DNA from 3 places in the Humidesulfovibrio idahonensis genome. Region 3 is predicted to be linked to each of the others. Evidence: riboswitches for the same ligand, from Rfam matches in the RefSeq annotation. Region 3 holds a riboswitch; each other region holds the start of a gene.
What was found. A riboswitch is a leader RNA that binds a small molecule or an ion and turns the genes downstream of it on or off. The one in region 3 is predicted to bind cobalamin.

Region 1 (10,319 bases), on a different contig from region 3:
TGGTGCTCTTGCGCTCCGGCGCGCGGGTGTCCGCCTCGTTCCACTGCCGCATGCACCCGCAAACGCCCATCACCCAGGCCCACGACCGCACCGTGGCCCTGGAGGCCAGCCTGCGCGCGCGTCTGCCCCAGCTCATCCGCATCACCATCCACATGGAGCCGGACGAATCCGTGCCCGCCGCACTGGAGCAACCCATCACCTGACTTGTCGGTGTCTGGCCTGCCGGAGCGTGATCCGTCAGAGCCTCGCCTCTCGACTTCCAAACAGGCGGCGTCCAAACAGGCGGCGTCCAAGCGGACAACCGTTTGACCGCGCCTCGTCCCAGCGCTCGCAGTCCGACAGCCCAGCGCCTGGAACCGCCAAGCCTCTAACCCGCCGCCGGGGCAGCCATTTGAAGCCACGCCAAGGCAACGCCAAGCCAGCGCAGGAGCACGGCAAGGCCAGCGCGCGCCCTCACGCCGAAAAACCGCCCGCTCCCCCGGCTTGACAGCCATGCCCGCGCGGGCTAGCCAAACAATAGCTCAACACTCGCCAGAAACCCATCGGGTAACGGAAGACGGTGCAAATCCGTCGCAGACGCGCTGCTGTAACCGGGAAAAACGCCGGTCGCGCCCACTGAACCGCTCGCGGTTCGGGAAGGACGCGGCCACCAAGGCCGGGGGACGTGCCCCCGCCCGGAAGCCAGAAGACGACCCGAAACGGACGATAGTGCAGGCCTCGCGACCTGGGCCGCAGGACATTGAACGCCCCCCCGTCGGCGTTTCCGCTGGATTGTTCAGACAGACGGCTCAGCGCGCTCCCGCCCCCTCCAGTCTCTTGCGCCCTCGCTTCGCCTTGTGGTTCTGGCCAAAATCGGACGACCGGAGGTTACCGCATGTTGACGCACACTTTGGGCTTTCCCCGCATGGGCGCGGCCCGCGAACTCAAAAAGGCGCTGGAGGCGTTCTGGACAGGCGGCCCGCTGCGCGACGCAGGCCGCGGAGCGGAACGCGACGCCCTGCTCGAAACCGCGCGGAACCTGCGCCTGCGCCACTGGACCAGCCAGGTCCAGGCGGGTATCGACATCGTGCCCGTGGGCGACTTTTCCCTGTACGACCACATGCTCGACATGACCCTGCGCCTGGGCGCGGCGCCGGGCCGCTTCGGTCCGGCCGATGCGGACGGCGGCCTGGAGCGGTACTTCCGCATGGCCCGGGGCGGCGGCGAGGGCCAGGACCACGCGGCCATGGAGATGACCAAGTGGTTCGACACCAACTACCACTACATCGTGCCGGAGCTCACGCGCGGGCAACGCTTCGACCCCGACGCGCGCGACCTGCTGGACCAGCTGGCCGAGGCCCAGGCCGCGGGCTTCCGCGCCAAGGTGGTCTTGCCCGGCCCCTGCACCTTTTTGCACCTGAGCAAAAGCGTGGACGCGGGCTTTGACCGCTTCGAGCTTCTGCCCGCCCTCACCGAGGCCTACGCCAAGCTCATCGGCCAGCTGGCCCTGCGGGCGGAGTGGATACAGATCGACGAGCCGGTGCTGGCGCTGGACCTGCCGCAGCACCTGCCGCGCCGGTTCCGCAGCGCCCTGGTGCGGCTCACCCAGGCGGCCAAGCCCGCCAAGCTCATGCTCGCCACATACTTCGGCGGCGTGGCTCAAAACGCGGATGTCTACTCCGGCCTGGATCTGGACGCCCTGCACCTGGACCTGACGCGCGCGCCGGAGCAGCTTGCGGGCATATACGCCCACCTGGCCCCGCGCACGGCCCTATCCTTGGGCGTGGTGGACGGCCGCAACATCTGGCGCGTGGATGCGGACAAGGCCCTGGCCCTGCTGGACCACGCGGCGCGGGCCATAGGCCCGGAGCGCCTGCTCGTGGCGACGTCCTGCTCGCTGCTGCACTGCCCCGTGGACCTGGAGGGCGAAACGCGGCTGGCTCCGGAGCTGCGCGGTTGGATGGCCTTTGCCCTGCAAAAGTGCGGCGAGGTGCGCAAGCTGGCCGACTGCGCGGGCGGACTGGACCGCAGCCTGGGCCGCTCCTGCGCGGACTGGCTGGCCGAGAACCGGGGCATCCGCATGGCCCGCGCCCACAGCCCGCTTCTGAACAACCCGGACGTGGCCCGGCGCATGGCGGCCGTCGGCCCGGACATGCTGGCCAGGCCCCTGCCCTATGCCGGTCGGGCCGGGCTGCAGCGCGCGGCCCTCGGCCTGCCGCCCTTGCCCACCACGACCATCGGTTCCTTTCCACAAACCAAAGAGGTGCGCTCGGCCCGCGCCCGGTTCAAAAAGGGCGAGCTTTCGCCCGAGGGCTACAAGGCCTTCCTTGAGGACACCATCCACGACGCCGTGGGCACGCAGGAGCGTCTGGGGCTCGACATGCTGGTGCACGGCGAGCCGGAGCGCAACGACATGGTGGAGTACTTCGGCGAACAGCTGGCCGGCTTCTGCTTCACCCAGAACGGCTGGGTGCAAAGCTACGGCTCGCGCTGCGTCAAGCCGCCGGTGATCTACGGCGACGTGAGCCGCCCCGGCCCCATGACCGTGGACTGGAGCCGCTTCGCCCAGTCCCTGACCAAGAAGCCCATGAAGGGCATGCTCACCGGTCCGGTGACCATCCTCTGCTGGAGCTTCGTGCGCGACGACCAGCCCAGGGCCGAGACCTGCAGGCAGATCGCCCTGGCCCTGCGCGACGAGGTCTGCGACCTGGAGGCCGCGGGCATCAAGGCCATCCAGATCGACGAGCCCGCCCTGCGCGAGGGCCTGCCCCTGCGCCGCGCGGACTGGGACGCCTATCTGCTCTGGGCCGTGGACGCCTTCCGCCTGGCCGTGGGCGGGGCCGCGGCGCAAACGCAGATCCACACCCACATGTGCTACTGCGAGTTCAACGAAATCGTGGAGTGGATCGCCCGGCTCGATGCGGACGTCATCAGCATCGAGGCCAGCCGCAGCCGCATGGAGCTCTTGGAGGCCTTCCGCCGCTTTGAATATCCCAACGAAATCGGCCCCGGCGTGTACGACATCCACAGCCCGCGGGTGCCCGGCACGGCGGAGATGCTGGACCTCTTGCGCCGCGCGGCCGAGGTCATTCCGGCCGGCCGCCTGTGGGTCAACCCGGACTGCGGGCTCAAGACCCGCGCCTGGCCCGAGACCCTGGCCAGCCTGACGAACATGGTCGAGGCCGCGCGCCTGGCCCGCGCGGAGCTGACGTCCCGGTAGAGCGACACCGCCCGGCGCCGCCGCCTCGGCTTGGGGGGGCTGCGCCGGGCTTCTGCGGGGCGAACTTGAATAATCGGTCAACGCCCTGCCAAGGCGCCTTCAATCAGATTGCCATGCCCGGCAAACTGCTATAAGCTTTGGCATACAGTGGCAGTATTTCCCGCAGCCGCCTCCCCACTGCGACGGAGGAAGACATGGCCAAGAAGGACACCGAGGAAAAGCCCCTCTGCGACGCCACGGAACTGGCGGGCTTGGCTCCGGTCTCCATCATGTGCTTCAACTGCCAGGGTGACATCACCTTCGTCAACGACTGGCACATCCACAACTTCGCCAAAGACAAGCGCCAAAAGGAAGACTACCTCGGCAAGTCCATCTTCGACCTGCCGGGCATCGTCAGCTCCGGGCTGGCCCAGCACATCGAGGAAGTCTTCACCGGCCAGCCCATCCAGGTCGAGAACATCTTCACCTCGGAATTCAGCGGCGGGCAAAGCGGCTATCAAAGCATGCGCGCCATCCCGGTCAAGAAGGACGGCCGGCTCATCGGCGGCATCGTCATCCGCGAGGACGTGACCAAGTACGTGCTCTCCGAAAAAAAGGTCATCGACTCCGAGCGCAAGATCAAGGCCCTGCTCAACGCCAGCCAGGAATCGGCCATCCTCGTGGACAAGCAGGGCGTGTTCCTGGCCCTGAACGACGAGGCGGCCAAACGCCGGGGCAGCACGGTGCAGGATCTCATCGGCACCTCGTCCTACGCCTGCCTGCCCGAGGAAAGCGCCGCCCAGCGCCGCGACAAGCTGCGCATGGCCCTGCGCGAAAAAAGCCCCATCTGCTACCAGGAAGACCTGGAAGACCGCAGCAGCACCGTGTGCATCTACCCCGTCATCAACGACTCCGGCGAGGTGGACGCCCTGGCCGAGTTCTCCCAGGACATAACCCAGCAGATACGCCGCGAAAAAGAGCTGGTGAACGCCAGGATCATGGCCGAGAGCGCCAACGTGATGAAGTCGCAGTTTTTGGCCAACATCAGCCACGAGCTGCGCACCCCGCTCAACGGCATCCTCGGCATGGCCCAGGTGGGGCTCGCGAGCGACCCCGACGAGGAGCAGCAGGACTGCCTGGAGGTCATTCGCGACTCCGCCGTGCGCCTCACCAACGTCATCAACAACCTGTTGGATTTGGCGGACATAGAGGCCGGAGCCATAGAACCCATCATCAAGGAGTTCGACCTCGCCGAACTCATGCGCTCCATAGCCAACAACTTTTCCGTGCAGGCCAAACTCAAGGGGCTGGTGCTGGAGCTGAGCCTGCGCCAGGGCGTGCCCCACCGCGTCTGCGGCGACGAGTTCCGCGTGCGCCAGGTGCTGGTCTGCCTCATGAGCAATGCGCTCAAATGCACGGGCGCCGGGCGCATCGAAATGGGCGTGTCCCTGGCGGAGCAGCCCGGATCCGGGCAGACGCCGGACAAACGGCCCGGCGACCAGCCGGACGAGCACGCGCCGGACGGGGTGGACCTGGTCTTTCATGTGGAGGACACGGGCGTCGGCATCGAGGCAGAAAAGATGGAATGCATCTTCGACAGCTTCACCCTGGCCGAGGACGTGCTGACCAAGCGCCGCAGCGGCGTGGGCGTGGGGCTGTGCATCGCCCGCAACCTCGTCAACCTCATGGGCGGAGAGATTGCCGCCACTTCCTCGCCGGGCCGGGGCAGCCGCTTCTACTTCCGCCTGCGCCTTGCCCTGCCCCAGACCTGCGCCCAGGACGCCAAGCCCGCCAGCCAGCCGACGCCGGAGACCGAAGGCACGCGCATTCTGCTGGTGGAGGACGAGGTGATAAACCGCATGATGACCACCACCCTGCTGCGGCGCATGGGCTACACCGTGTTCCTGGCGGAAAACGGCGTGGAGGCCCTGCGCGCCCTGGACAAGGACAAGGTGGACGCCATCCTCATGGACATCCAGATGCCGCTCATGGACGGCATCGAGGCCACGCACCACATCCGCCGGGGCGAGGTGCCCGGCCTGGACAAGAGCGTGCCGATCATCGCCCTGACGGCCTACGCCCGCGAGAAGGACCGGAAGCGCTTCCTAGAGCTGGGCATGGACGACTTCGTGCCCAAGCCCCTGGTGGCGGAGGAACTGTTCCGCGCCCTGGAGCAGTGCCTGCTGCGCCGCAAGACCGCCCCCGCAAACTGAGAAGCCGCCCGGCGGCGCAAGGCCCGGAACGAAACAGCCCCGCTAGCGGCCCACGCTGCGCTGCAAAAGCACGAAGTCGGCCAAGGTCAGCAGCAGCATGGCCTTGAGCACCGGCACAATGCGCGGAATGGCGCAGATGTCGTGCCGCCCGCCGATGGTGATGCGCGCCGCCTCGCCCTTGCTGTTCACGGTCTGCTGCTCCCGCGAGATGGAAGGGATGGGCTTGACCGCCACGCGCACAATGAGCTCCTGCCCGCTGGCCATGCCGCCCAGAATGCCGCCCGCGTTGTTGGACAAGAACCCGTCCGGGGTCATGGGGTCGTTGTTCGCGCTGCCGGTGAGCCGCGCGGCGGCGAAGCCCGCGCCCACCTCCACGCCCTTCACCGCGCCCACGCCCATGAGGGCATAGGCCAGGCGCGCGTCCAGCTTGTCGAACACCGGCTCGCCCAGGCCCGCGGGCACGCCCGCGGCGCGCAGCTCAACAATGCCGCCCAGGGTGTCGCCCTCGGCCTTCACCGTGCGCACGCGCTGCTCCCAAAGGGGCACGCTCTCTGCATCGGCGCTGAAAAACGGCCGCAGAAGCGCGCCCGCAAAGTCGCGCCCGGCGGCCGGAATGCCGCCCAGCTCCACCGTGGCCGCGCCCACCGTGATGCCCTCGGCCTTGAGCAGCTCCTGGGCGATGGCCCCGCCCGCCACGCGCGCAACGGTCTCGCGCCCGGACGAGCGTCCGCCGCCCCGGTAGTCGCGCCGGCCGAACTTGGCGTCGTAGCCCAGGTCCGCGTGACCCGGCCGGTACACGTCCATGATGGCCGAGTAGTCGCGCGAGCGCTGGTCCTCGTTCATGACGATGAAGCCGATGGGCGTGCCCGTGCTCAGCCCCTCGAACACGCCGGAGAGCAGGCGCACCGCGTCCGACTCCTTGCGCGCCGTGGCCGCGACCCCGCCCTGGCCGGGTTTGCGGCGGTCCAGCTCCCGCTGGATGAGTTCCTCGTTGATGGCGATGCCCGGAGGACAGCCGTCCACGACGCCGCCCAGGCCCACGCCGTGGGACTCGCCAAAGGTGGTGAGCCGGAAAAGGGTGCCGATGCTGTTGCCGCTCATGGTTCCGTCCTTGTGCTAATCGTCCAGAAAATTCAGGCAGGCCGTGGCTCCGGCCGCAAAGTCCGAGCCGCCCGCAAGCTCCAGCACGGGCACGCCGCAAAGGGCCTCCAGGCACTGGGCCGCGGTGAGCCGCGCGGTTTTGAGCGCGCCGGGCAGATAGAACGCTCCCGGCGGCTTGCGCAGGGCCTCCAGCAAATCGGGCCGCTGGGCCAGCTCCACCCGGCGGGCCTGCATGGCTCCGCCGCCGTGCCGCCAGTTGAGCACCACCAGCCCGGCCAGGGGGGCCGCCAGGCGGAAGCGCGAAGGCCCGCCGGAGCGCGCTCCCGGCGCGGAGTCTGCGGCAAGACCGGAGCCCCCGCCGCAGCCGGAGAACTCACGGGAAGGACCACCGGCCAAGTTGCCGGGTGCATTGCCCGACGGACGGGCGCTTGGCGCGCTCGCCGGATTCTCACGAAGCTGGCCTCCGCGGGGCGGACCAAAGCAGGCGTCGATGATGGCGTCGTACTTGTCCTCCACGGCGTACAGCGCGGCGGCGGGCAAATCCGCGTAGGCCCGGCGCGAGGCCTCGGGCAGGGCGCGGGCCAGCAGCGGCGCCAGCTCCGGGTTGCCCAGCGCCGTGCCGGGGTTCAGGCGCGGATGCTTGGGAATGCCGTGCAGCACGGGTCTGCCAATGCTCCCGCAAGCGCAGCGCGGCTCCACCAGCACCCGGTCGTTGCTCAAAAAATCGCAGCCGCGCGCCACCAGATGCAGAGCCAAGGTGCTTTTGCCCATGCCCGCGAACCCGCACAGGGCCAAGGCGCGGTCGCCCGTGGTGTTGAGCGGGCCCTCATCAGCCAAAACGGCGCGAGGCAGCGGCACGCCGGGAAGGACCACCCCCGCCGCGTGGCCCAGCACCCAGCCCTGGGCCACGCGGCGCTCCATGTAGCGCGCGCAGATAAAATTCACCAGCTGGTTGCGGTTTTGGGCGCAGGGGCCCAGGGCGATGTTCCAGCCGCCGCCGAAGGCGAAGAGCATGCCCGTGGCCTGCTTGCGCACCAGGCGGCCGCCGCCGCCCTCTCCGGGCAGGTCCGCGGCGCGCTCCTTGTCCGGCCTTTTGCCGGGCAGGTGGGGCCGGGCGGCCAGCGCCACGGGCGGAGCCGCAACCGGGCCGTCGAGCAGCAGAAAGTTCAGGTCCGCCTGAGCGTCGTCCGCAGCGCCGTCCGCATTGCCTGCCGCGGCGAGAAACGGCGCAAAGTACCCGCGCAGATCGTCGATGACCGCCGCCGAGTTGGAGCGCACGCGCAGGGTCAGCTCCTCCAGCCCCAGGCAAAGGCTGTGGGGCGCGGGTTCGCGCGCGGCCAGCGCGCGGGCCGTGGCGTCAAACGACGGCACAGAGGCCAGGGACGGGCTCACCGCGCAAGCTCCTGCAGCACATGGGCCGCGAACAACTGCGCCACGTCGAGCCCGCGCGCCTGCAACAGCCCCCGGAACCCGCCAAAGGCCGAGACCTCGAAGATGTACGGCCCGGCCTCGGTGAGCGCCACGTCCACGCAGGTGAAGTCCAGACCGAAGGGCTCCTGCGCCCGGTGCGCCAGGTCGATGATCTCCTGCGGCGGGTCGAAGGCGGCGTAGCGGCCGCCGCTGGCCGTGCTGGTGCTCCAGGCGGCCTCGGCCCCGGCCGGGCCGCCCGCGCCTTTGCGCCGGGCATAGGTGCCCAGGTACTCGCCGCCCAGAAAGCACACGCCCAGATCCTGCCCGCGCAGCTCCACGGCCTGCTGGATGTACATGACCGGATTGCCGGCGCGGAAACCCGCCAGGGCCGTGGCGATCTCGCTGGGGTCCAGGGCTTCGGCGTCCAGAAGCGCCATGCCACGGGCCTTTGAGGTGAAAAGCGGCTTGAGCACGGCGCGGCCATAGGCGCGCACGGCGTCCAGGGCCTGGTCCGGGTCCTCGGTGATGGTGGTGGGCGGCAGGGGCATGCCCGCGTTGGCCAGGGTCACGCTGCAGGCCAGGCGGTCCACCAGGCGCAGAATGCGCGAAGGGTCGGAGAAGCAGCGCACCCCGTGCGCGCTCGCCACGCGCAGCATCTCCAGCCGGTCGATCATGTGCGGCGAGTAGCCGCGGGCGACCTTTTTGACGCACAGGGCGTCGAGCCCGCACAGATCCACGTCGCGGCCGTCCTGGTCCGGGCACCACAGCTTGCCTGCGCCCAGGTCGAGCCGTGCGCGGTCCAGGTCCACCAGCAGGCGCCGGCCCGTGGCCTGGCCCACGGCGTCGGCCAAAACTTCGGAGGACCAGCCCCCAGCGATTCCCACGACGGCGATGCGCACGGCGTTCTCCCCCATGCCCTAGTAGAACAGGATGGGCCTGGGCAGGCGGTAGGTCTCCCAGGGTTTGCCCGCATGGGCCACAAGGCCTTCCATGAGGTAGTGGGCGCGCAGGAACATCTCCCGCGCGAAGTCGTAATTGAGCTCGAAGCGCGTGCTGGTCATGAGCGAGCGGCCCAGGCCCAGCGCCAGCCGGGCCTGCCAGGCCTCGTCGCCGATGTCGTCGGCGAAGGCGCGCGAATGGTCGTAGAACGAGGCGATCATGTGGTTGATGCGCCGCCTGAGGCCCGGCTCGAAAATGGGCATGCGGAAGAAGGACACCAGAAACACCGAGGCGTCCTGGATGAAGTCTCCCCTATGGGTGCGGTGCAGGTCCACGTAGTGCACGCGCGGCGCGCCCTGGTCGAAGACGATGTTGTTGGCGTTGAAGTCGCCATGCAGAAGCACGGTCATGGGCGCGCGCAGGGTGGACTCCACGGCCCGGCACTGGGCGATGAGCTCTTCCGTCGAGGGAATGGCGGCCGCGCCCAGGCTGCGCTCCTGGCGGAAGAAATCCGGATGCACGTGGCGCACGGCGGGCATGCGCCGCTCCAGCTGCTCCATGTAGTCCACGGGCGTTTCGCCGCGCTCCAGCGTGGAGCGCCAAATGTCGCCCACGGTCTGCTCGAACACGAAGATGGCGTCCTCAAGCATCTCGGCCTCGGCCGTGAGCACAACCTCGGTCCAGGTGCAGCCGGGCAGAAACTCCACCAGCATGGAGGCGCTGTCGCCTTCCTCGTGGTAGCTGAAGATGCGCGGCCCGGTGCCGGGCGAAACCTTGGCCCAGTATTCCAGATTCTCGCGCTCGCGGCGGATCTTCTTGAGGTTGCCCTCCTTGAACACGCCGCCCTGGGTCGGATCGTCCAGGGCGTCCTGGGGCGCGTCCTTGGGGCTCACCCGGCCGATGCGGCAGCCGGAGCGCGTGCCCCAGATGGAGCGGAAGTCGATGTCGGCCACGTCGCCCTCGAACCCGGCGGTGGAGAGGGTTTGCTGCAGGGCCTGGAACTGCTCGATCTTGATCTTTTCGCCGATGACCGAAAAAAGCAGCGCCTCGCCGATGTTCAAAAGCGAGTCGCCGATGCGCTCCAGGTAGCGGAAGATGAAAATGGCGGTGACGCCGTTCTGCACGTCGCGCCCCTGGCGCAGCTCCTCCATCAGCGCGTCGAAGGCGTCCTTGTACAGCCGGTCCAGGTCGAACTCCGCCCGGCAGATGCCGAGAGCCCCGTTCACGTCCGCGCGGGAGCGTACTTCAAGAATGCGCGAGAGCCCCTCGTCGATGATGTCGAACAGCGGGCCGGGGTCCTGGCGCGAAAGCACGCTCAGGTCCTTCAGGTAGCGCATTTGCCCGGCGATGTTCACGCAGTAGTCGGCAATGCGCTCCAAATTGGCGGAGATGATCTGCAGGCCGCGGATGCGGTCGATGTCGCGCTTGGAGAGCCCGCGCGCGCTGTGGATGCGCGAGTAGCAGGCGTCCTCGACGAT
Region 2 (10,319 bases), on a different contig from region 3:
CCGTGCCGCTGGAGAACGACGGCCCGGACCTGGCCGCCCTCGACAAGGCCCTTGAGGGCGCCAAGCTGTTCTATGCCGTCACCAGCTTTCAGAATCCCTCCGGCCTGTCCTATTCCGAAGAAAAGCGCGCAGCGGTGGCCGAGCTGCTGCACCGCCACGGCACATTCTTCCTTGAGGACGACCCTTACGGCGAGCTGCGCTTCAAGGGCCGCGCCCTGCCGCCGGTGTACAAGCAGCGGCCGGAGCACTCCATGCTGCTCGGCACCTTCTCCAAGGTCGCCGCGCCCGGCTTCCGCCTGGGCTGGATCGTGGCCAAGGGCGAGATCATGGACCGGCTCGTCATCGCCAAGCAGGCGGCCGACCTGCACACCGGCTCCCTCGACCAGATGATCGTGCACCAGTTCCTGGCCGACAACGACTTCGAGGCCCACGTGGCGCGCATCCGCGAGCTTTACGGCAACCAGTGCCGGACCATGCAGGCCTCCATCGCCAAGCACTTTCCCAAGAACGTGCACGTCACCCAGCCCGAGGGCGGCATGTTCCTCTGGGTCACCCTGCCGGAGAACCTCTCCGCCACGGAGCTCTTGAAGCGCTCCGTGGAGTGCAAGGTGGCCTTTGTGCCCGGCGCGGCCTTCTTTGTGGACGGCACGGGCGAAAACACCCTGCGCCTCAACTACTCCAACGCCGACGCCGAGACCATCGACGAAGGCATCAAGCGGCTGGCCGCCTGCATGGAGGCCTGTTTGGCCGACAGCCCGAAAGCCGCCTGCAAGGGAGCATGAGCGCCGGAACGCTGACCCTTCTGGGCCGTTTGCGGGGCATGGCCCTGGCGGCCCTGTGGGCCTACAAGGCCCGCTCGCTCTTTGTCATCATGGGGGTGGGGTTCGGCGTGGCCGCCCTCACCCTCATCGTCACCGCCGTGGACGGGGCGGAGCGCAAGGCCGTGGAGCTGGTCGAATGGTTCGGGCCCGACGCCGCCCTCGTCTTCGGCGGGAACTTCAAGAAGCGGGCTGTCGGCGCGCGCACCAACACCCTCACCGAAGACGACATGCGCACCATCCGCCAGTCGCTGCCCGGCGTTTCGCTGGTGGTGCCCATGCGCGCCAAGCAGGACATTCCTCTGCGCTTTCAGGACAAGAATCTTCCGGGCACGCTCATCGTCGGCGCCACGGAAAACTACGCCAGCGCCTGGAACTGGCCGCTGGTCGAGGGCCGCGACCTCTCCGAGGAGGACGTGCGCCTGGGCGCGCGCGTCGCCCTGCTGGGCGACAAGCCCTCCCGCGAGCTCTTCGGCGACGAGTCGCCCGTGGGCCGCACCTTCCAGATGGGCAAGTTCCAGGTGCAGGTCATCGGCCGGCTCAAGTACCGCGGGGCCTCCGGCGGCGGCGGCGATGTGGACGACCGCGTCATCATCCCCATCAGCACCCTCACCAGCCGTTTCAACCTGGACCGCAAGTACTACCGCGCCATGCGCATCAAGTTTCTGGAGCCCCAGCTCATGAGCAGCCACGTGGAGAATCTGCGCGCCTTTCTGCGCATGAACCACCACCTGGCCGACAGCGACGACGACGACTTCTCCATCATCACCGCCGACGAGATCCTGAAATTCCTTTCCGCCTTCAAGGGCGGGCTGGTGGCCTTTCTTGGCGTCACCGCCGCCGCCGCCATGACCGTTGGCGGTTTTGTGCTGGCCAACCTCTTCTCCATCAGCGTCAGCGAGCGCAGCCGAGAAATAGGGCTCAAAAAGGCCCTGGGCGCGACCAAGAACGCCATCCTGCTGCAGTTCATGCTCGAGGCGGCCTTTTTGACGGCCATCGGCGGGCTTGTGGGGCTGGGACTGGGGCTGGGACTGGGGCAACTGCTTACCCGGCTGGGCATGCTGCAAATCCTCTTCTCGTGGAAGGTGTTCTTCTGGTCCCTGGGCAGCGCGCTCTTGATCGGCTTCGTCTTCGGCCTCAAGCCCGCGCAGGCCGCGGCCGCGCTGGATCCCATAGCCGCGCTGCGCGGCGACGGCTAGGCCGCGGGGAACCCAAGGGGCGGGCCGCGCAAAAAAGACCGGCCCAGGCTCTTGGGCAAGGCCATGACGATGAACGCGCAGGCTCTTTGTCCCAAATGCCTTGCCCGTTCGGAAGAGCCTCGTCGTGCGCTCCGGGTGGCCCATAAATCTAAAGAACATCTGGATGTTTTCTAGATCGCCGCATGGCGTGGTTTTCCTTGTTCACGCCGCGTTGCTTGGCAGCGTCTGCCGGCCGCGGCGCGCATCCCCCCAGCAATCCAAGGAGGGTGCGCGTCATGAGGGGGGTTTGACTTTATCGCCCGCCGGCCTCATAGATCTGCGTGAGCTGGTGCCCGGCCCTGCCGGGTGAAAAGAGAATCTGGTGCAAGCCCAGAACTGCCCCGCAGCGGTGAACGGGAACGAGCCCCCACTACGAGACACTGGCGAAAGGCCGGGAAGTCCGGGGGCAAGAAAGACGGCAAGAACGCCGCAATGCCCGCAAGTCCGAAGACCTGCCTGCTCCCGCCCGCGCACCCTGCGCGGACGGCATGACGCGTTTGCCTCGTGGGAGGGCGATGCGGCAGTTTGGATGGGCGTGCTGCCCTCGGCTGCTGGTTTCGGCCCCCGCGTCAACGAAACCAGAACCCGCCGGAGCCCGCCATGTCTCAAACCGCCCAACACCGTGATCCCCAGCCGTCCGAGGATGCCTCCTCCACCCCGGCCGCCATCCTCACCCCGCTGCGTCCCATTGCGCCGCCCGCCCAGTTGCGCAAGCGCAGCGGCGAAGTCATCGGCTTCGACGCGGGCAAGATCCGCTCGGCCGTCCGCCGCGCGGGCGCGGCCACTGGCGAATTCGACGACGCCGAGGCCGGACTCATCACCGCGCAGGTGGTCAAGGTGCTCTCCCACCGCTTCTCCGGCCGTCTGCCCGACATTGAAAACATCCAGGACGCGGTGGAGCAGGCGCTCATCTCGGCCAACCACTTCCAGACCATGCGCGCCTACAGCGTGTACCGCGAACAGCGCGCCAAACTGCGCCAGGACAAAAAAACCGTGGTGGATGTGGCGGCCAGCATCAACGAGTACCTGGACCGGCAGGATTGGCGCGTCAACGCCAACGCCAACCAGGGCTATTCCCTGGGCGGGCTCATCCTGAACGTCTCCGGCAAGGTCACGGCCAACTACTGGCTCAATCACGTCTACCCGCCAGAGGTGGGCCAGGCCCACCGCGAGGGCGACCTGCACATCCACGACCTGGACATGCTGGCCGGGTACTGCGCGGGCTGGTCGCTGCGCACGCTTCTCGTCGAGGGCCTGAACGGCGTGCCCGGCAAGGTGGAGGCCAAGCCGCCCAAGCATCTCTCCAGCGCCGTGGGGCAGATCGTGAACTTTCTTGGCACGCTGCAGAACGAATGGGCGGGCGCGCAGGCCTTCAGCTCGTTCGACACCTACATGGCGCCGTTTTTGCGCAAAGATGCGCTCGGCTATGATGACGTCCGCCAGTGCATCCAGGAACTCATTTACAACCTCAACGTTCCCTCGCGCTGGGGCACGCAGACGCCCTTCACCAACCTGACCTTCGACTGGACCTGCCCGGATGACTTGAAAGGCCAGCATCCGGTCATCGGCGGCGAAGAAATGTCCTTCACCTACGGTGAGCTGCAGGCTGAGATGGACATGATCAACCGCGCCTACATCGAGGTGATGACCGCGGGCGACGCCAAGGGCCGGGTGTTCACCTTCCCCATTCCCACGTACAACATCACCAAGGACTTTCCCTGGGACGGGCCCAACGTGGACCTGCTCTTCGAGATGACCGCCAAGTACGGCCTGCCGTATTTTCAGAACTTCCTGAACTCCGATCTGACGCCGAACATGGTGCGCTCCATGTGCTGCCGCCTGCAGCTTGACCTGCGCGAGCTGCTCAAGCGCGGCAACGGGCTCTTCGGCAGCGCGGAGCAGACCGGGTCGCTGGGCGTGGTCACCATCAACTGCGCGCGCCTGGGCTACCTTTCACGCGGCAACGAGCGCGACCTCATGGCCCGGCTGGATGTCCTGCTTGAAACCGCGCGCACGAGCCTTGAGATCAAGCGCAAGGAGATCGAGCGACGCATGGACGCCGGACTCTTTCCCTACACCAAGCGCTACCTGGGCAGCTTGCGCAACCACTTCAGCACCATCGGCGTCAACGGCGTCAACGAGCTGATCCGCAACTTCACCGGCGGTCTGGAGGACATCACCACCGAGACCGGCTACGCCCTGGCTCTGCGCGTTTTGGACCATGTGCGCGCGCGCATGACCGAATTCCAGGAGGAGACCGGGCACCTGTACAATCTGGAGGCCACCCCGGCCGAGGGCACCACCTACCGTTTCGCCAAGGAGGACCGCCGCCGCTTTCCGGACATCATCCAGGCGGGCACCGAAGAACAGCCGTATTACACCAACTCCTCCCAACTGCCCGTGAACTTCACCGACGACCCCTTCGAGGCGCTCACCCGGCAAGAGGAGCTTCAGCGCAAGTACACCGGCGGCACGGTGCTGCACCTGTACATGGGCGAGCGCGTGTCCGACGCGCGGGCCTGCCGCGAGCTGGTGCGCCGGGCGCTGACGCGTTTCGCCCTGCCGTACATCACCATCACGCCCACCTTCTCCGTGTGCCCCAGCCATGGCTACCTGGAAGGCGAGCACAAGACCTGCCCCACCTGCACAGACCAGGGCCGCGAGCAGGCCTGCGAAATCTGGACCCGCGTCATGGGCTACTACCGTCCGCGCTCGGCCTTCAACATCGGCAAAAAGGGCGAATACGACGAGCGCGTGTGCTTCCGCGAGCCGGTGCGCAGCGGTCCCGACGATTCCGGGCTCACCGCTTGAACGACGCCGAGAACAGACAAGGGGCGGGGCTCAAGGCGGAAGCGTTGTCCGTCGGCGGCCTCACCCCCTTGAGCACCTCGGACTGGCCGGGGAAACTGGCGGCCACGGTGTTTTGCCAGGGCTGCGGCTGGGCGTGCCCCTATTGCCACAACGCCGCGCTGCGGACCTTTGGCGCCGGCGCAAGGCCCTGGGCTGAGGTTCCGGCCTGGCTGGAAACCCGGCAGGGGTTGCTGGAAGCCGTGGTTTTTTCCGGCGGCGAGCCTTTGCTCCAGCCGGGCCTGGGCGACGCCATGCGCCAAGTCCGCGAGTTTGGCTTCGAAGTCGGCCTGCACACCAGCGGCATGGACCCGCTGGCCCTGGCCCGCGTTCTGCCCCTGTGTCATTGGGTCGGCCTCGACCTGAAGGCCCCGCAGAGCGCCTACGCGCGCATCACCGGCGCACCCGGAAGCGCGGGCACGGCCCGGGAGAGCCTAGACCTGTTGCGCAAAAGCGGTGTGCCCTTTGAACTGCGCACCACATGGCACCCGGCGCTGCTCTCCGAGGGCGAACTGCTTGAGCTCGCCGGTGAGCTGGCCGCGCTGCCGGGCAAAGCCGGGCCGCTCCTCTGGGTGCTGCAGGCTTTCCAGCCCGAGGGCTGCGCAGATGCGGAGCTGGCCGCGTCTGGCCGCGGACACGTGCCAGAGCGGCTCGCGGCCGCGCTGAGGGCCGCCTTGGGCGAGAGCGGGCGACTGGCCGTACGGCAATAAACGGGCACGCCGGCAGCGGGTTCTCCCCGATCACGCACAACATGCCCGCCGATGACCTGCCCACTGCGGCAAGAGTCAGGCGGCTTGGCACGGCAAACAGCGCGGCCTGGGCCCTTGGCAAAGACGTGCCCGGCGGCCGTGGCCGAGTCTGACGATGGGCCTTGGCGGCATCCTGCGGTCTTCTTCATTGCCGCAGCAGCGCGTTATCGCGCATGCGCGTTGATGAACTCCCCCTCCGGCAGGGGCTTGTCGCTCAGTCTTCCCCAGGGGGGGATCATTTTCCCCACAGGAACTCTTCCTCTCTTTCCAACGCCAGCCGGAGCGCCTCGCCCACATGCTCCACCAGTCCGGCCACAGGCGTGGCGGGCGTGGGCCGCGCAAGCTGCCCAAGCAGGCGGTTGGCCAAAGCGGCGACCGCGCAGGCCCCGGGGATGGACCGGCCACCCATGAGTAGGGCGGTGACCATGCCGGTGAGCGTGTCTCCCGTGCCGCCTATGGCCTCCATGGCGGGCGTCTGCGGCCCGGCGATCTCTGTCAAAATACGCCCCTGGCGCACGACCTGGTCGCTGCCGCCTTTGACAAGCATATGCTTGGCCGCGCCGCCGGAATCCCAGGCGCGGCGGATGAGCTCGGCCGGGACCGCGCCGGCTTCCAGCAAAAATCCACGCGTATAAAAGGGGTGCGGGGCCATTTCGTCGGCCAAAAACGCCAGCTCGCCCGCGTCCGGGGTGAACAGGTCGTATTCGACGGCCTGCCCGCTCATCTTCGCCACATACATGAAGCCCGCGTCCGCCACGAGCAGCGGCCGAGCGGACAGGGCCAGCGTAGCCAGAAGCACCTGGTCGTGCCCGGCAAGATCCGGAAACAGATAGTGGAAGGTCAGACCGCGCGGGGCCAGGGACGGCAGGGCCCCACGCAAATGGTCGTACAGCATGCGGCTGCCCCGGCCGCGCCCGGCGTCGCCGACGAGCAGCGCCTGGGGCGGCTCGAGCCCGAGAACCGCGCAGGCCGCGCAGGCCGCGGCCAAGAGCGCCGGCGTGCCGCGCCGCACGGACAGGTCCACACCGCCCACCACAAGGCCCGCGCGGTCCATAGCGCAGGGCCCCTGCAGCAGCCCCACGGACTCATCGGGCACTGTGCCCACGATCAGCCAGGGAGAGGTCACGGCCGCTCCGGCTGCGGGCCTTCCGGCCGCGGGTGTTCGAATTGGCGCTGCGCCTCGCGAAAGGCCAATTCCAGGGCATAGGCGCACAGCGTCTGCCCTGTGGCAAGGGGCGACGGGGCCGCGTCAAGGGTCTGCCCCACGAGCAATTCGGCCAGGGCGGGCACGTCCGGGCAGCCGCCGCCGGAAATGTTCACAATGACGCGGGTGCCCTTGTCCACGGTGAGCTTCATGTTGGCCGCGCGCACCATGAGCCACTGGCCGAAGTCCTTGACCTGGCACAGGGACACGGGTTCGAGCATCCCGGCGCGCACCGGGGCCACGGCAAGCGGCGCGAGCTTCGCCTCCGCAAGGACGCGGCGCGCCAGAGGCTCGCGCACAAGCTCAAATTCCACCACCATGTCGCAGCCGGTGCGCATGTCCGGCGGCGGGCCCATGACGCGCACGGCAAGGCCCGCGGCCTTGAGCGCGGCCTCGGCGCGGATGACCTCCGCCGTGTGGGAGAAAGCCAGGACGCCGCGGTCGTGGCCCTGCCCCCGCGAGCCCTCCTGCCCGGGCCGGGGGGCCTTGCCCCCCCAGCCAAACGGCAGCCTCACGGCTTTTCCAGCACCAGGCGCACGGTCCCCTTGTCCTCGCTGGACGAGACCAGCCGCCAGCCTGCGGTTTTGGCCGCGCGGCCCACGTTCTCCGGGCTTGCGCCGCAGTCGGTGAGCACCTCGATGCGCCCCGTTCCCAGGGCGGCCATCGACTCCGAGGCGATGAGCACAGGCTGCGGACAGGAAAGCCCGCGCGCATCCACGATCTTCGTGATTTCTGCCATGATCTCCCCCCTACGCCTTCTTGAGGTTCATGACGCCGACCAGCAGACAGAAGCCCAACGCCACAAGGGTGGCGGCCATGCCGTTGGGTCCCAGGCCGGCGGGCGAACTGGCCCAGCCCATGGTGTGGGCCAAGCCAGCGGCCACCAGCATGCCGAGCACAAACACGGCCGAGTCGCCGTCGCCCTCTCCCGCCAGGATGAGCTGGCGGCCGGGGCAACCGCCGGCCAGGGCGAAGGCCAGGCCCGAGGCCACCATGCCCAGGAAGTTCCACAGACCGTCCGTATGCGCGATGGGCTGCCCCGCAAAGCCCGGCTTGAACTGCCCCAGAACCAGATTGGCCGCAAAGGCCACCACGAGGAAGGCCAGCACGCCGCTCAACAGGTGCGTCTGCTTGAACAGGAACAGGTCGCGCAGGGCGCCCATGGTGCAAAAACGGCTGCGCTGCGCCAATACGCCGATGAGCAGGCCTCCCGCCAAGGAGATGAACAGCGGCGCATGGGCCGCGCCTGGGCCCTTCACCGAGGCCATGAGCCAACCCAGGGTGCCCGCCGCGGGGTCGGGGGAGAGGAAGAAACGGGCGGACAAAAGGACCAGCGCCGCCAGGGCGATCATGACGCCTGCGGACCAGGATTGCCCCTGGGCGCGGCCCAGGCTGAAGCCGCCTTTGAAGAACCGCGTTCCGATGAACACGCCAACGGCCAGTCCGGCGATGCCGAAGAGGGCGTTGCCGTCGCCGCCGGCCAAACGCAAGAAGGCGCGCCACGGGCAGCCGAGGAAAACCAGCGCCCCGGCCATGGCGCACATGCCGAGGAAAAAGCGCGTGGCCGGGGCCGACCCCGCCCGCGCCCGGAACTCGCCGGTCATGAGCGCGGCCACGAAGGAGCCGAGAACGAAACCCGGAATCTCCGGCCGCAGGTACTGCACCACCGCGGCCTGGTGCAACCCAAGGCTCCCCGCGATGTCGCGCAGGAAGCAGGCCACGCAGATGCCCATATTGGCGGGATTGCCCGCAAACTGCAGCAACGCGGCGGAAAGTCCGATGATTCCGCCCGTTGCTAGAATGCCGGAACGCCCGGCGAAGACATTGGCCATAACCACCCCCAAGTGTTCTGATAAACAACGCCTACCCGAGATGAATACACGGGAATGTCGGAGCGTTATATCAACTCTGAAAAAGAGGCAATCGATATGAGAAATAGAAGGCATTGATACAACGATGCCCATTGCGCCAAAGGCCGGCCGCACCCGCCAGGGCACAACGAAAAGCCGTCAGCCCAAACAGGACCGACGGCTTTCAGAACAAGGTGGCGGTGGGAATCGCAGCCGTTGGGCTACTTCGGAAACTCGAAATAAATCTTCTCGCCCCGACGCTCCACACGCAGGGCGAGCAGGCGCCTGCCGGTGCCGCCTTCGTCCCGCAGGGTTGCGTAGATGACAAGATGATTGGGATCCACGGCCTCGACCTCGATGTCACGGGAGCCGGCTGTCGGCTTAAAGAGGAGCCCCTTGCCCGCTTCGGCCACAGTGGCCCCGGTGAAGGGTTTGCCCTTGGAGAACACGTCCACATGGTAGCTTGCGCCCTTGGGGCAGGGAATTTCTTGCCGATAACCGGGGTAAAGGCCCCAGCGCGGCGGCGGGTCGGTTTCCCAGGTTACATCCACACGGTCGATGCCGGGCGCGCCGCAACCAGCCAACAGCAACGCAATCAGCAGGACTGACGCGATAATAAAGACCAGCGAAACCGACCGCATGGGTAGCCTCCACAAAAGGGGTTACTGCACTGGGTCCATCGTAGCAGGCTTTATGCCAGCGCAGCAACGCAGACGGCCCGGAGCCGCAAAATACGTAATCCGCAGAATATGGAGCGAAACCGCCATGCGTCCGCATCAGGGAGGTGTTGACACCCCGGTGGCCCAAGGGCAAACCGCAGCAATGCGTTCCCCCAAACCGGCCCTGTTTTTTGCGTGCGCCACGATGCTTGCCGCCGCCCTGCTTCTCACCACCGCCTTGTCCGCGCTGGCGGTCGAGACAGCGGCGGAGCGCCCGGAGCCGGCCTCCACCTTCATCTTGACGGAAGAGAACGACTTCTTTGCCGGCACGGACGAGCACTACACCAACGGCATCAAGCTCACCTGGGTTTCCGGCGACCTTTTGCGCTATGCCGAGGACGACCGGCTGCCGCACTTCGTTTTGCCCTATCTGGCCATGCTGCCCTTTGTGAACGAGCCCGGCCAGCAGTACAACGTGGCCCTAGCCCTGGGGCAGAACATGTACACCCCGCAGAACACCGCCACCAAGGCCTACCAGCCCGGCGACCGCCCCTACGCGGGCTGGACGTACATGTCCCTGGCGCTGCACGCCAAAACCGCCTCGCAGCTGGACACCTTCGAAACCACCCTCGGCATCGTGGGGCCCTCGGCCCGCGCGGGCGAAACGCAGAACAACTATCATGTGCTCATGGGCTTCAAGAAGGCCAACGGCTGGAGCAACCAGATCCATGACGAGCCGGGGCTGCTGCTTTCTTGGCAGCGCACCTTACGGACCGCGCGCGCGGACCTTGGCCGCGACGTCGCCTGGGACATCCTGCCGCACTTCGGGGTCACCGCGGGCAATGTGCTCACCCAGGCCAATGTCGGGTTCGAAACGCGCTTTGGCTACAAGCTGCCCTGGGACTTCGGCACGTCGCTCATCAGCCCCGGCGGCGGCGTTTCCGCGCCGGCCGA
Region 3 (10,319 bases):
TGGCGCCGGCGAAGTGGCCGCGGGCATAGAGGTGCTGGCCCGGCCCCTGCACACCATCAAGGGCGTCACCGGCTTCATGCCCGGGTTCGAGGCCGCGAGCGCCTTCACCCACAAGGTGGAGAGCTTCCTCAAAAAATTGCAGGCGGGCACCCTGGAGCACAGCGCCGACAACATTTCCCTGGCCGCGCACGGCGTCAACTCCGTGTTCGCGGTCATCGAGCAGATACGCGACCTTGGCGCGCCGGACCAGTCCGAGATAGACGCCGTGTGCGAGGTGCTTGCCGCCGCCGCGGGCGAGGGCGGCAAAACGGCCAAGGCCAGCAGCGACCATTGCCTCGCCGTGGAGCAGGAGCCTGGGGCCACAGTGCTGCGCCTGAGCTGCCCGCGCATCCACAAGAAGTCTCAGGCCGATGAGATCGTGGGCGCCATCCTCGGCCTGCCGCAAACCACGCCCGTGGTCCTGGATGTCGCGGCGGTGAAGAGCTTCGGCTCCGGCGTGTGGGAGGACATCGCGGCCCTGGCCGGCATGTGGACCATCCGCGTGCGCGGGCTGTGCGGCGCCTGCCGCGAAAATTTCTACGCCTGGGACTTCGACGCCGTCATCCAGCCCGTGGCCAAAGCCGGGGATGTCGAATGCGGCCTGCCCGAGGGGAGCGTCCAGTGAGGGACCACATCCGCCAGTGCATCGCCCCCCTGGAGGAGAAGATCCTTCTGCTGGAGGACGGCCGGCCCACAGCCAACGACGTGTCCCATGTGCTGGAGGCCCTGGGCCTTTCGCACCTCAAGCTGGCCTCGGCCCAGGTCATTTCGCTTTTAGACATGCTGGCCGACGGCATAACCCCGGTCAACGAGCCCATCGTCACCGCGCTGTTGCGCCTGTGCGAGGCGCACAAGAAGTTCCTGTACGCCCTGGCGGGCGTGCTCGACCAGCCGAAAACCGCCACAGCGCCGCCGGTGCTGGAATCGCGGGCCGCCGAAGCGAGCGCTCCCCTGGCCGTTGCGGAACCCGAAGCCGCAGCCTCCCCTGCCGCCGAGCCCCCTGCCGAGGACGCGGACAAGCACGCCGAAAAGGCCCTGGCCGCCAGCAAGCAGGGCATCACCAGCATCCGCGTGCCCACCGAACGCCTGGACAGCCTGATCGAGCTGGTGGGCAAGCTCATGGTCACCTTTGCGGTGCTCTCCCAAAGCGGCATGCGCGGGGCCACCCTCTCCGCCTCCACCCTGGCCGAGCTCGACACGGTCATCACCGGCCTGCAGACCCAGGTGGACGCCATCCGCCTGGTGCCGCTGAAGCAGATCTTTTTGCCCATGAACCGCCTGGTGCAGAGCCTGAGCCAGAAGATGCAGAAGAAGGTGCGCTTCACCATCACCGGCGATGAACTGGCCCTGGACAAGACCATTGTGGAAAGCCTGAACGAACCCCTGGTGCACCTGTTGCGCAACGCCCTGGACCACGGGCTGGAGACGCCCGAGGAACGCGCCGCCGCGGGCAAGGACGAGACCGGCGCGGTCAACCTGACGGCCTACCGCAAGGGCGACACGGCCTATGTGGAGGTGAGCGACGACGGCCGGGGCCTGAACGCCGCGAAAATTTTGAAGAAAGCCCAAGAGCGCGGCCTGGTGGAGCCCGGCCAGGAACTCTCCGACCAGGAGGTCATCCAGTTCATCCTCTCCTCCGGCTTCTCCACGGCGGAGAAAGTCACCGACGTTTCCGGCCGGGGCGTGGGCATGGACGCCGTGGCCAACGCCGTGCGCACCACCCTCGGCGGCGACATCAAGATCGAGAACCTGCCCGCCGCCGGCTCGCGCTTCACCCTGTCCATTCCGCTTTCGCGCTCGGTGAACGAGGGCATTGTGGACGCGCTTGTGTGCCGCGTGGGACCGGAGACGCTCATCGTGCCCTCGCGCGACGTGCTGGAGATATACGCGCCCCAGGCCGAAGACCTGGTGTCCCTGCCCGACGGCAGCGAGGCCGTGAGCGTGCGCGGCCAGATCTTCCACCTGCTGCGCCTGTGCCGGCACCTGGGCCTGGGCGACTCCTGCCCGGGCATCGAGCGCGGACTCATCATCACCGTGCGCATGGGCGAGGCCGGCGCGGCCCTGCTGGTGGACGAGGTGCTGCGCCAACAGCAGGTGGTGGTCACCGGCTTCACGGTGCCCGTGCAGGACATTTACACCCTGCCCATTCTGGGCTTCGGCATGATGGGCGAAAGCGACGCCCTGGTGCTCGACATCGAAAAGCTGCTGGCCGAGGTCAGCGCGCCCGTGGCCGCGCCTGTCGAGGCGCCCGCACCCCGCTGATGCGGCTCATTGGCGCACGCCGCCCGTAGCTGACGCCCTGCGACGATGCCTCCGCTTGCCGCCCCATCCATTGATGCACATCCTTTAAGCTCATCCATTGACGCTCATCCATTGACGCCCTTGCTTTGCACGCCCCGCAAGCGCCCATTGCCGACACCCTTCGTGGCCGCGCCCCGCTGATGCGGCTCATTGGCGCACGCCCGCGCCGCTTGACACCCCTTCCCCGACCGACTAACCACTATTGTGTCCGGTGCCCCGCAACTGCGGGGTGAAGAGGGAATCCCGTGTGAATCGGGAGCGGACCCGCCGCCGTGAGCCCCGCAAACGATCGGTCCCCTAGCGCGCCACTGGGAGAAAACTCCTGGGAAGGCCGGGGCCGATGGGGTGAGTCGGAAGACCTGCCGGATACTGTGTCATGGCTTCTCGTCGGCAACGAGGGCTTTTGTCCGACGGGACATGCTAAGGGACGAATACGGGAATCCCTTTCCGCACCATTTCTGCGGGAAGGGATTTTTTGTTGTCCCCCACCCGCCCTCCATCGTGGAGGTTCCGCATGCGTCAAACCGCATTGGCCGCGCTCTTGCGCGCCGTTCTCTCGCTGACTCTTTGCCTGGCCCTGGGCCAGACCGCCCTTGCGGGCGAAGACAAAAAACACGCCGAGCCCAAGCACGGCATCCTGCTGGTGGCCTTCGGCACCAGCGTGCCCGAGGCCGTGGCCGCCATCGACTCGCTGAAGCAGCAGGCCGAGGCCGCCTTCCCGGGCGTGCCCGTGCGCCTGGCCTATTCCTCCAAGATCATCCGCGACAAGATCGCGGGCGAAGGCATACACAAGCGCTCCCCGGCCCAGGCCCTGGCCGACATGGCCGCCGAGGGCTTCACCCACGTGGCCGTGCAGTCCCTGCAATCCATACCCGGCCGCGAATACAACGACATCAAGGCCACGGCCGAGGCCTTCCAGGCCATGCCCAAGGGCATCAAGCACGTGAGCGTGGGCCGCCCGCTGCTGTATGGGCCGGAGGACATCGACGCCACGGCCAAGGCCATTCTGCCCTCCCTGCCGCAGCACAAGAAGGGCGAGGCCGTGGTGCTCATGGGCCACGGCACCGAACATCCGGCCAACGCCGCCTACTCCGCCCTGCAGCTCGCCCTGTGGAAGCTCGACCCCGGCGTCTACGTGGCCACGGTGGAAAGCGCGCCCACAATCGACGACACCATCCAGACCCTGAAGCGCCACGGCGTGCGCACCGCGTACCTCGTGCCCCTCATGAGCGTCGCGGGCGACCACGCCCACAACGACATGGCGGGCAAGGAGGACGACTCCTGGGCCAGCAAGCTCTCCGCCGCGGGCATTGCGCCCAAGCCGGTGCTGGTGGGGCTGGGCAGCCGCCCGGCCGTGTCCCGGCTCTGGATTGAGCACCTGAAGGACGCGGATAAGGAACTGGGCCTCTAGCATGGCGGCGGAGGCCAGAACCGGGGGCAGGGGCGAAGACGCAAAAACGGACGTCCTCGCTTCAGAAAGGCGGCGGTCCATCCGTTCCGCCGTGCTTGCCCTGGCGCTCTTGGCCTCCGCCGTGCTGGCCTCCGTGCTGCTGGCCTGCTGCGTGGGCAGTTTTCCCGCAACGCCGGGCCAGGCCCTGGGAGCGCTGCTGCAGGCCGCGGGCTTCGCTTACGGCGCGCCCGTGGACCCAAGCCTGTCCGTGGTCATTGTGGACATCCGCCTGGCCCGCGTCGTGCTGGCGGGCATCACCGGGGCCGCGCTGGCCATTGCGGGGGCGGCCTTCCAGGGGGTGCTGCGCAATCCCCTGGCCGATGCCTTCACCCTGGGCGTTTCCGGCGGGGCGGCCTTCGGGGCCTCGCTGGCCATTTTGAGCGGCCTTGCCGGGGCCGCAGCGCTTTCCGGCGACGACCGCGCCCTGCCCGCCTGCGCCCTGGCGGGCGCGCTGGCCGCCCTTGGGCTGGTGCTGGGCCTCTCCCGCGCGGGGGGCGGGCCGCTCTCCAGCCTGCGGCGCGAGACGCTGGTTCTGGCGGGCATCGTGATCTCCACCTTTCTCTCCGCCCTTATTTCGCTCTTGAAGAGCCTGGACGAGGAAAGCGTGTCCAGCATCGTGTTCTGGATCATGGGCAGCTTTCAGGGCCGGGGCTTCGAGCATGCGCAGCTGGCCTGGCCGTACATGCTGCTGGGCGCGCTGCTCGTGTTCTGGCGCGCGGGCGAGCTGGACGTGCTCTCCCTGGGCGAGACCCAGGCGCGCATGCTGGGGCTCGATGCCGGGCGTTCGCGGCTGTGGCTGCTTTTCGGCGCAAGCCTGCTCTCCGGCGCGGCCGTGGCCGTATCCGGCGTCATCGGCTTCGTGGGGCTGGTGGTGCCGCATCTGGTGCGGCTGGTGCTGGGCGCGGGGCACCGCAGGCTGTTGCCTGCCTCCGCGCTGTTGGGCGCGCTGCTGCTCATCTGGTCCGATGTGCTGGCGCGCAGCGTGCTGCCCGGCGGGGCCGAGCTGCCCGTGGGCGTGGTCACGGCGCTGGTGGGCGGACCGTTCTTCTGCCTGCTGCTGGCGCGCAAGGGCCTCGCCTCCGGCAAAAACGGCGGAGGCCGGGCATGATCCGCGCGCGCAACCTCACCTGCGGCTATGCGGGCCGGGCGGTGCTGCACGGCGTCAGCCTGCATCTCGCTCCCGGCGAATTCGCCGCCCTGCTGGGACCCAACGGCTCCGGCAAGACCACCCTGCTGCTGGCCCTGGCCGGACTTCTGCCCGCCATGACCGGCAAAGCGGGGGCCCATTGTGCGGGGTCCGGCGGCGCAGGCTCCGACGGCGCAGGCTCCGGCGGTGTGGAGATCGCCGGCCGCGACCTGGCCACTCTCCCCGTGCGCGAGCGCGCCCGGCTCATCTCCTGCGTGCCCCAGGGCGCCACGCCGCCCCAGGGCTACACCGTGCGCGAGCTGGTGCGCATGGGCCGCTTCGCCAGCTCCGGCTTCTGGGGCGGCTACGGCCCGCAGGACGAGGCCGCGACCCAGGCCGCCCTGGCCGACGCCCATTGCCTGGACCTGGCCGAGCGCCAGGCCGGAGAGCTTTCCGGCGGCGAATTCCAGCGCGTGCTGCTGGCCCGCGCCCTGTGCCAGGGCCGCGGCGCCCTGCTCCTGGACGAGGCCACCAGCGCCCTGGACCTGGCCCGACGCGTGGAGGCCTTTGATCTGCTGGCCGCGCAGAACCGCCAGGGCAGCACCGTGCTCACCGCCGTGCACGACCTCAACCTGGCCGCGCTCTACTGCCCGCGTCTGATCTTCCTCAAGGCCGGACGCATCGCCCTCGACGGCCCGACCACGGACGTATTCACCGAAGCGAACCTGAAGGACATCTATGAAACGGACATCCGCGTGGCGCCGCATCCCGTCACCGGCGCGCCCCAGGCGCACCTGGTGCCTGGCGCTCAGCCTCGTTCCGGCCCTGCTGCTGCTCTTCTCGGCTAGGGCGCAGGCAGGCGTCAGCATCACCGACGACGCGGGCCAGACCATAGCGCTCGAGCGACCCGCCGGACGCGTCATCGCGCTGTACGGCGCGTTCAACGAGATCCTCGACGGCCTGGGCCGGGCCGAGGCCATCGTCGCGCGCACCGACGCCGACCGGCTGCCCGCGCGCATCGCCAGGCTCCCGGTCATCGGCACGCACATGCGTCCCAACGTGGAGGCCGTGCTGGCCCAGCGGCCGGACCTCGTGCTCCAGATGGCGGGCCGCAAGGAGGCCTCGCTCCCGGTGGAGGCGCTGAAGAAGCGCGGCCTGCGCGTGGCCGTGTTCCATGCGTCGAGCTTCGCCGAACTCTTTTCCGTCATCCGCCGCGTGGGCGTGCTGACCGGCAGCGACGCGCGGGCCGAGGACATGGTGCGGAGCATGGAGGCGCGGCTGGCCGCGTTGGACGCCCGTGTGGCCGCCGCCAAGGACCGGCCGCGCGTGTTCTACGAGGTGCGCTCGCCCAACATGCTGGCCGCCGGAGGCTCCGGGCTCGTGGCCGAGATCATCCGCCGCGCCGGGGGCGTCAACTGCGTGGAGGACAAGGCCAAGTTCGCCCGCGTGAGCGAGGAGGAGATCATCCGCCTGGCGCCGGAGGCGTATCTCATCCAGCGCGGCCCCATGAACCCGGCCCCGCTGCCTTTGAACAGACGCCCGCGCCTGCGCACCATCCCCGCCGCCACAAGCGGCCGGGCCTGGTTCGTGGACGAGCAGAAGTATGCGCGGCCAGGCCCGCAGAGCATCGGCGCCGCCGAGGAACTGGCCGGCCTGCTGCATCCGGAGCTCAAGACGCTGAACACGCGGCCCGCCAAGACCGCAAAGCATAAGGACAAAAAATGACCCGCTACGGCACTCTTTACGGCATAGGCGTCGGCCCCGGCGACCCGGACCTCATCACCCTCAAGGCGGTCAAGACGCTGCAACGGGTCGACGTGGTGCTGGCCGCGGCCTCCACCAAGAACGAGGCCTCCCTCGCCCTCAGCATCGCCAGCCCGCACCTGCGGCCCGACGCGCAAGTGGTGCGCCTGAACTTCCCCATGACCCGGGACCAGGCCGTGCTGGACCAGGCCTGGCGCGAGAACGCGGCCACGGTGGCGGGCATTCTGGGCGCGGGCAAGAGCGCCGCCTTTCTGACCCTGGGCGACCCGCTGACGTACAGCACCTTCGGCTATCTGCTGCGCACCCTCAACGGCCTGCTGGCCGAGATCCCGGTCCAGGTCATCCCCGGCATCACCAGCTACCAGGCTGCGGCGGCCTTTACCGGCCGCGTGCTGGTGGAAAGCGGCGAAAACCTGGCCGTGGTTTCCGGCGTGGCCGGTGAGGAGGAGCTGACGCGGGCGCTGGAAAACTCACAGTGCGCGGTGATCCTGAAGGCCTACAAGAACATGCCCGTCATCCGCCGGGTGCTGCAAAAGCTTGGCCTCGGCGACTCCAGCGTGTTCGTCACCCGCCTGGGGCACGAGGGCCAGGAGGTCATCACCGGCATGGACAACGTGCCTGAAAAACCGAGCTACTTCTCGCTGATACTGGTGCGCAAAGGGGCCTAGGGCCGCATCGGGCGCGGCAGCCCTGGCCGGTAGGCCCCGTCAAGCGGACCTGTCGAGCAAAGCCAGGCAACGGCTCCCACGGCTGACCGCGACGGCGCGAGGTCAGCCCGCGCAGGGGCCCTTACTCCACCAGCAGCATGTGCAGGTCACACACGTTGGTGCGCGTGGGCCCGGTCTTGTACAGCCCGCCGATGGCCTCGAAGAAGTGATAGGAGTCGTTGGCCTTGAGGGCTCCGGAAAGGGACAGGCCCGCCGCGCGCGCGCGCCGCAGCATGGCTGGCGAGGCGTAGGCTCCGGCCGCGTCCGTGGGGCCGTCCGTGCCGTCGGTGGAGGCGGACAAAAACGCGATGCCCCGGCCCTGCTCCGGGTCGCGCTCCATCTCGGCCAAAAAAGCCAGTGCCATTTCCTGGTTGCGTCCGCCCTTGCCGTCGCCGGTCAGGGTCACCACGGTCTCCCCGCCCACAATGACGCAGGCCGGCCGCGCCACCAGCATGCCCGTGCGCCGCACATCCTGCCCGATGCCCGACAAAAACCGCGCCACCTCCCGCGCCTCTCCCGTGAGCTGGCAGGTCAGGGGCGCGACGTTGTAGCCCAACTCGCGCGCCTTTTCGCACGCGGCCATGAGCGCGGCGTGGTTGGTGCCGATGAGCAGGTTCGTGGCCAGCGCAAGGGCCGCGTCGCCGGGCTTGGGCGTTTCGGCTATGGCTCCGGCCGCGCCCAGCTCCAGGGCGCGCAGCACCTCGGCCGGAATGGCCCGCTCAATGCCGTAGCCGCGCACAATGTCGAGCGCCTGGGCGTAGGTGCTCTCGTCCGCGCTGGTGATGCCCGAGGCGATGGTGTCCAGCCGGTCGCCCACCACGTCTGACAAAATGAGCGACAGGCTCGTGGCCGGGGCCAGCAGACGCAAAAAGCGCCCGCCCTTGAGTTCGGAAAGATGCTTGCGCACGCAGTTGATCTCGCGGATGTCCGCCCCGCAGGCGAGCAGCGCGCGGGTCACGGCCTGCTTGTGCTCCAGGGTGAGCCGCACCTGGCGGCCGCCGTCCATGTACGTCATGGGCGCGGGCAGCAGGGCCGAGCCCCCGCCGGAGATGAGGTTGATGACCAGGGTGTCCTCGTCCGCCCCGCGCGCCAGCTCCGCAATGTGCGCCGCAGCCGCCACGCCCGCCTCGTCGGGCACCGGATGGGCGGCCTCGGCCTGCTCGATGCGCGAGAGGACCTCCGTGTGCCCGTACTTGGTGCACACCAGCCCGCCGGAAACGCGCGCGCCCAGAATCTCCTCCACGGCCTTGGCCATGCGCGCGGAAGCCTTGCCGCAACCCAGGACCAAGACGCGGGAAAAGCGCGAAAGATCCGTCTCGAAGCGCTCGGCCTCCAGCTCCACAATGAGGCGCTGGCCCTCAAGCCGCATGCGCTGTTTGATCATGCCGTAGGGGTCGATGCGCGTGAGCGCGGCCTCGAAAACGCTCCTCAGGATCTTGAACTGCGCTTCGCTCTGCATGGGGCCTCCGGGGGGTGACGTTTGTCCAGGCTAGGCGTTTTGCTCATGGGATTCAAGCTCAAGGCTTCGCATGGGCCGAAGCCACACTCAAAATAATACCGCCCGTGGCGGTGTTGACGCATCCCCCTGCGAGGACTAGTTTGTGATTGTCTTCACAAGAAAGCGCTGTCCGATCAGCGACACCTGAAACAAATGCAGCAACGCAATATTGAAGGAGCCTCACATGTGGGACACGACAATAGATCTGTACGCGGTCAAGGAAGTCAGGACTCGGACAACAACATATCTTGGCGTCGGCGCTGTTGCGAAGATGCAGGAGATCGCCGCAGCTCTCAAGTCCCGCGGAATACAGAGCGTGCTTTGCGTCACCGGAGGCCATTCCTATAAGCTTACAGGAGCCTGGGACCATGTTGTGTCCGCCTGCGAGAAGCAGGGCATCCGCATCACCCTGTACGACCGCGTGACGCCCAACCCCACCACGGACGCCATTGACGAAGCCGCGCGCATGGGCGCGGAGGCCGGGGCCCAGGCGGTCATCGCCATCGGCGGCGGCAGCCCCATCGACGCGGGCAAGAGCGCGGCCATCCTGCTGGCCAATCCCGGCAGGACCGCGCGAGAGATTTACAGCTTCACCTTCATCCCGGAAAAGGCAGTGCCCGTCGTGGTCATCAACCTGACCCACGGCACCGGCAGCGAGGTGAACCGCTTCGCCGTGGCCACCATAACCGACCTGAACCACAAGCCGGCCATCGCCTACGATTGCATCTACCCCATCTTCTCCATCGACGACCCGGCGCTGATGGTCAAGCTCTCGCCCTCGCAGACGCGCTTCGTCTCCATCGACGCCGTGAACCACGTCATCGAGGCGGCAACGTCCGTCACGGCCAATCCGCTCTCCGTGCTCTTGGCCGAGGAGACCATCCGCCTGGTGGCCAAGTACCTGCCCCTGGCCATCGCCAAGCCCGACGACCTGCGCGCGCGCTACTGCCTGGCCTATGCGGCCATGATCGCGGGAACGGCCTTCGACAACGGGCTTTTGCACTTCACCCACGCGCTGGAGCACCCTTTGAGCGCGGTGAAGCCGGAACTGGCCCACGGCCTGGGGCTCTCCATGCTGCTGCCCGCCGTCATCCACCAGTGCTACCCGGCCCAGCCCGTGGTGCTGGCCCAGATTCTGCGGCCCATCGTGCCCGGCCTGCAAGGCCTTGCGGGCGAGGCCATGACCGCGGCGCGCGGCGTGGAGGCCTGGCTGGCCAGCGTCGGCGTGGCGCAAAAGCTCACGGATGAGGGCTTCGGCGGCGCGGACATCGACCGCCTATGCGACCTGGTGGAGAACACTCCATCCCTCGGCCTGCTGCTCTCCGTGGCGCCGGTGCCCGGCACCCGCGACCGCGTGGCCGCCATCTACCGCGAATCCCTGACCACGCTGCCCAAGACGGCCTAAGGCCACCAGGCATCCACACCAAACGACAA

Region 1: linked by a shared signal. The riboswitch ahead of metE (5-methyltetrahydropteroyltriglutamate--homocysteine S-methyltransferase) and the one ahead of ACYQ4W_RS01260 (sirohydrochlorin cobaltochelatase) in region 3 are both predicted to bind cobalamin.
Region 2: linked by a shared signal. The riboswitch ahead of ACYQ4W_RS12860 (ribonucleoside triphosphate reductase) and the one ahead of ACYQ4W_RS01260 (sirohydrochlorin cobaltochelatase) in region 3 are both predicted to bind cobalamin.

Annotation. Positions count from the first base shown of each region.
Region 1 covers NZ_BAAHYE010000003.1:1,865,096-1,875,414, reverse strand. Annotated here, with positions in the region: gene ACYQ4W_RS14640 (cation-efflux pump) at 1-203, shown strand, start outside; cobalamin riboswitch at 552-690, shown strand; gene metE (5-methyltetrahydropteroyltriglutamate--homocysteine S-methyltransferase) at 875-3,199, shown strand; gene ACYQ4W_RS14630 (PAS domain-containing hybrid sensor histidine kinase/response regulator) at 3,394-5,391, shown strand; gene aroC (chorismate synthase) at 5,434-6,492, opposite strand; gene ACYQ4W_RS14620 (HprK-related kinase B) at 6,508-7,884, opposite strand; gene ACYQ4W_RS14615 (GAK system ATP-grasp enzyme) at 7,881-8,801, opposite strand; gene ACYQ4W_RS14610 (PhoU domain-containing protein) at 8,820-10,319, opposite strand, start outside.
Region 2 covers NZ_BAAHYE010000003.1:1,448,616-1,458,934, forward strand. Annotated here, with positions in the region: gene ACYQ4W_RS12850 (aminotransferase-like domain-containing protein) at 1-782, shown strand, start outside; gene ACYQ4W_RS12855 (ABC transporter permease) at 779-2,017, shown strand; cobalamin riboswitch at 2,327-2,530, shown strand; gene ACYQ4W_RS12860 (ribonucleoside triphosphate reductase) at 2,657-4,867, shown strand; gene ACYQ4W_RS12865 (anaerobic ribonucleoside-triphosphate reductase activating protein) at 4,864-5,613, shown strand; gene ACYQ4W_RS12870 (NAD(P)H-hydrate dehydratase) at 5,888-6,778, opposite strand; gene ACYQ4W_RS12875 (putative Se/S carrier protein) at 6,775-7,371, opposite strand; gene ACYQ4W_RS12880 (sulfurtransferase TusA family protein) at 7,368-7,595, opposite strand; gene yedE (YedE family putative selenium transporter) at 7,606-8,688, opposite strand; gene ACYQ4W_RS12890 (hypothetical protein) at 8,928-9,347, opposite strand; gene ACYQ4W_RS12895 (lipid A deacylase LpxR family protein) at 9,571-10,319, shown strand, end outside.
Region 3 covers NZ_BAAHYE010000002.1:210,243-220,561, reverse strand. Annotated here, with positions in the region: gene ACYQ4W_RS01270 (Hpt domain-containing protein) at 1-664, shown strand, start outside; gene ACYQ4W_RS01265 (chemotaxis protein CheA) at 661-2,301, shown strand; cobalamin riboswitch at 2,533-2,721, shown strand; gene ACYQ4W_RS01260 (sirohydrochlorin cobaltochelatase) at 2,855-3,751, shown strand; gene ACYQ4W_RS01255 (FecCD family ABC transporter permease) at 3,843-4,898, shown strand; gene ACYQ4W_RS01250 (ABC transporter ATP-binding protein) at 4,895-5,764, shown strand; gene ACYQ4W_RS01245 (ABC transporter substrate-binding protein) at 5,655-6,641, shown strand; gene cobI (precorrin-2 C(20)-methyltransferase) at 6,638-7,348, shown strand; gene ACYQ4W_RS01235 (glycerate kinase type-2 family protein) at 7,470-8,846, opposite strand; gene ACYQ4W_RS01230 (iron-containing alcohol dehydrogenase) at 9,070-10,290, shown strand.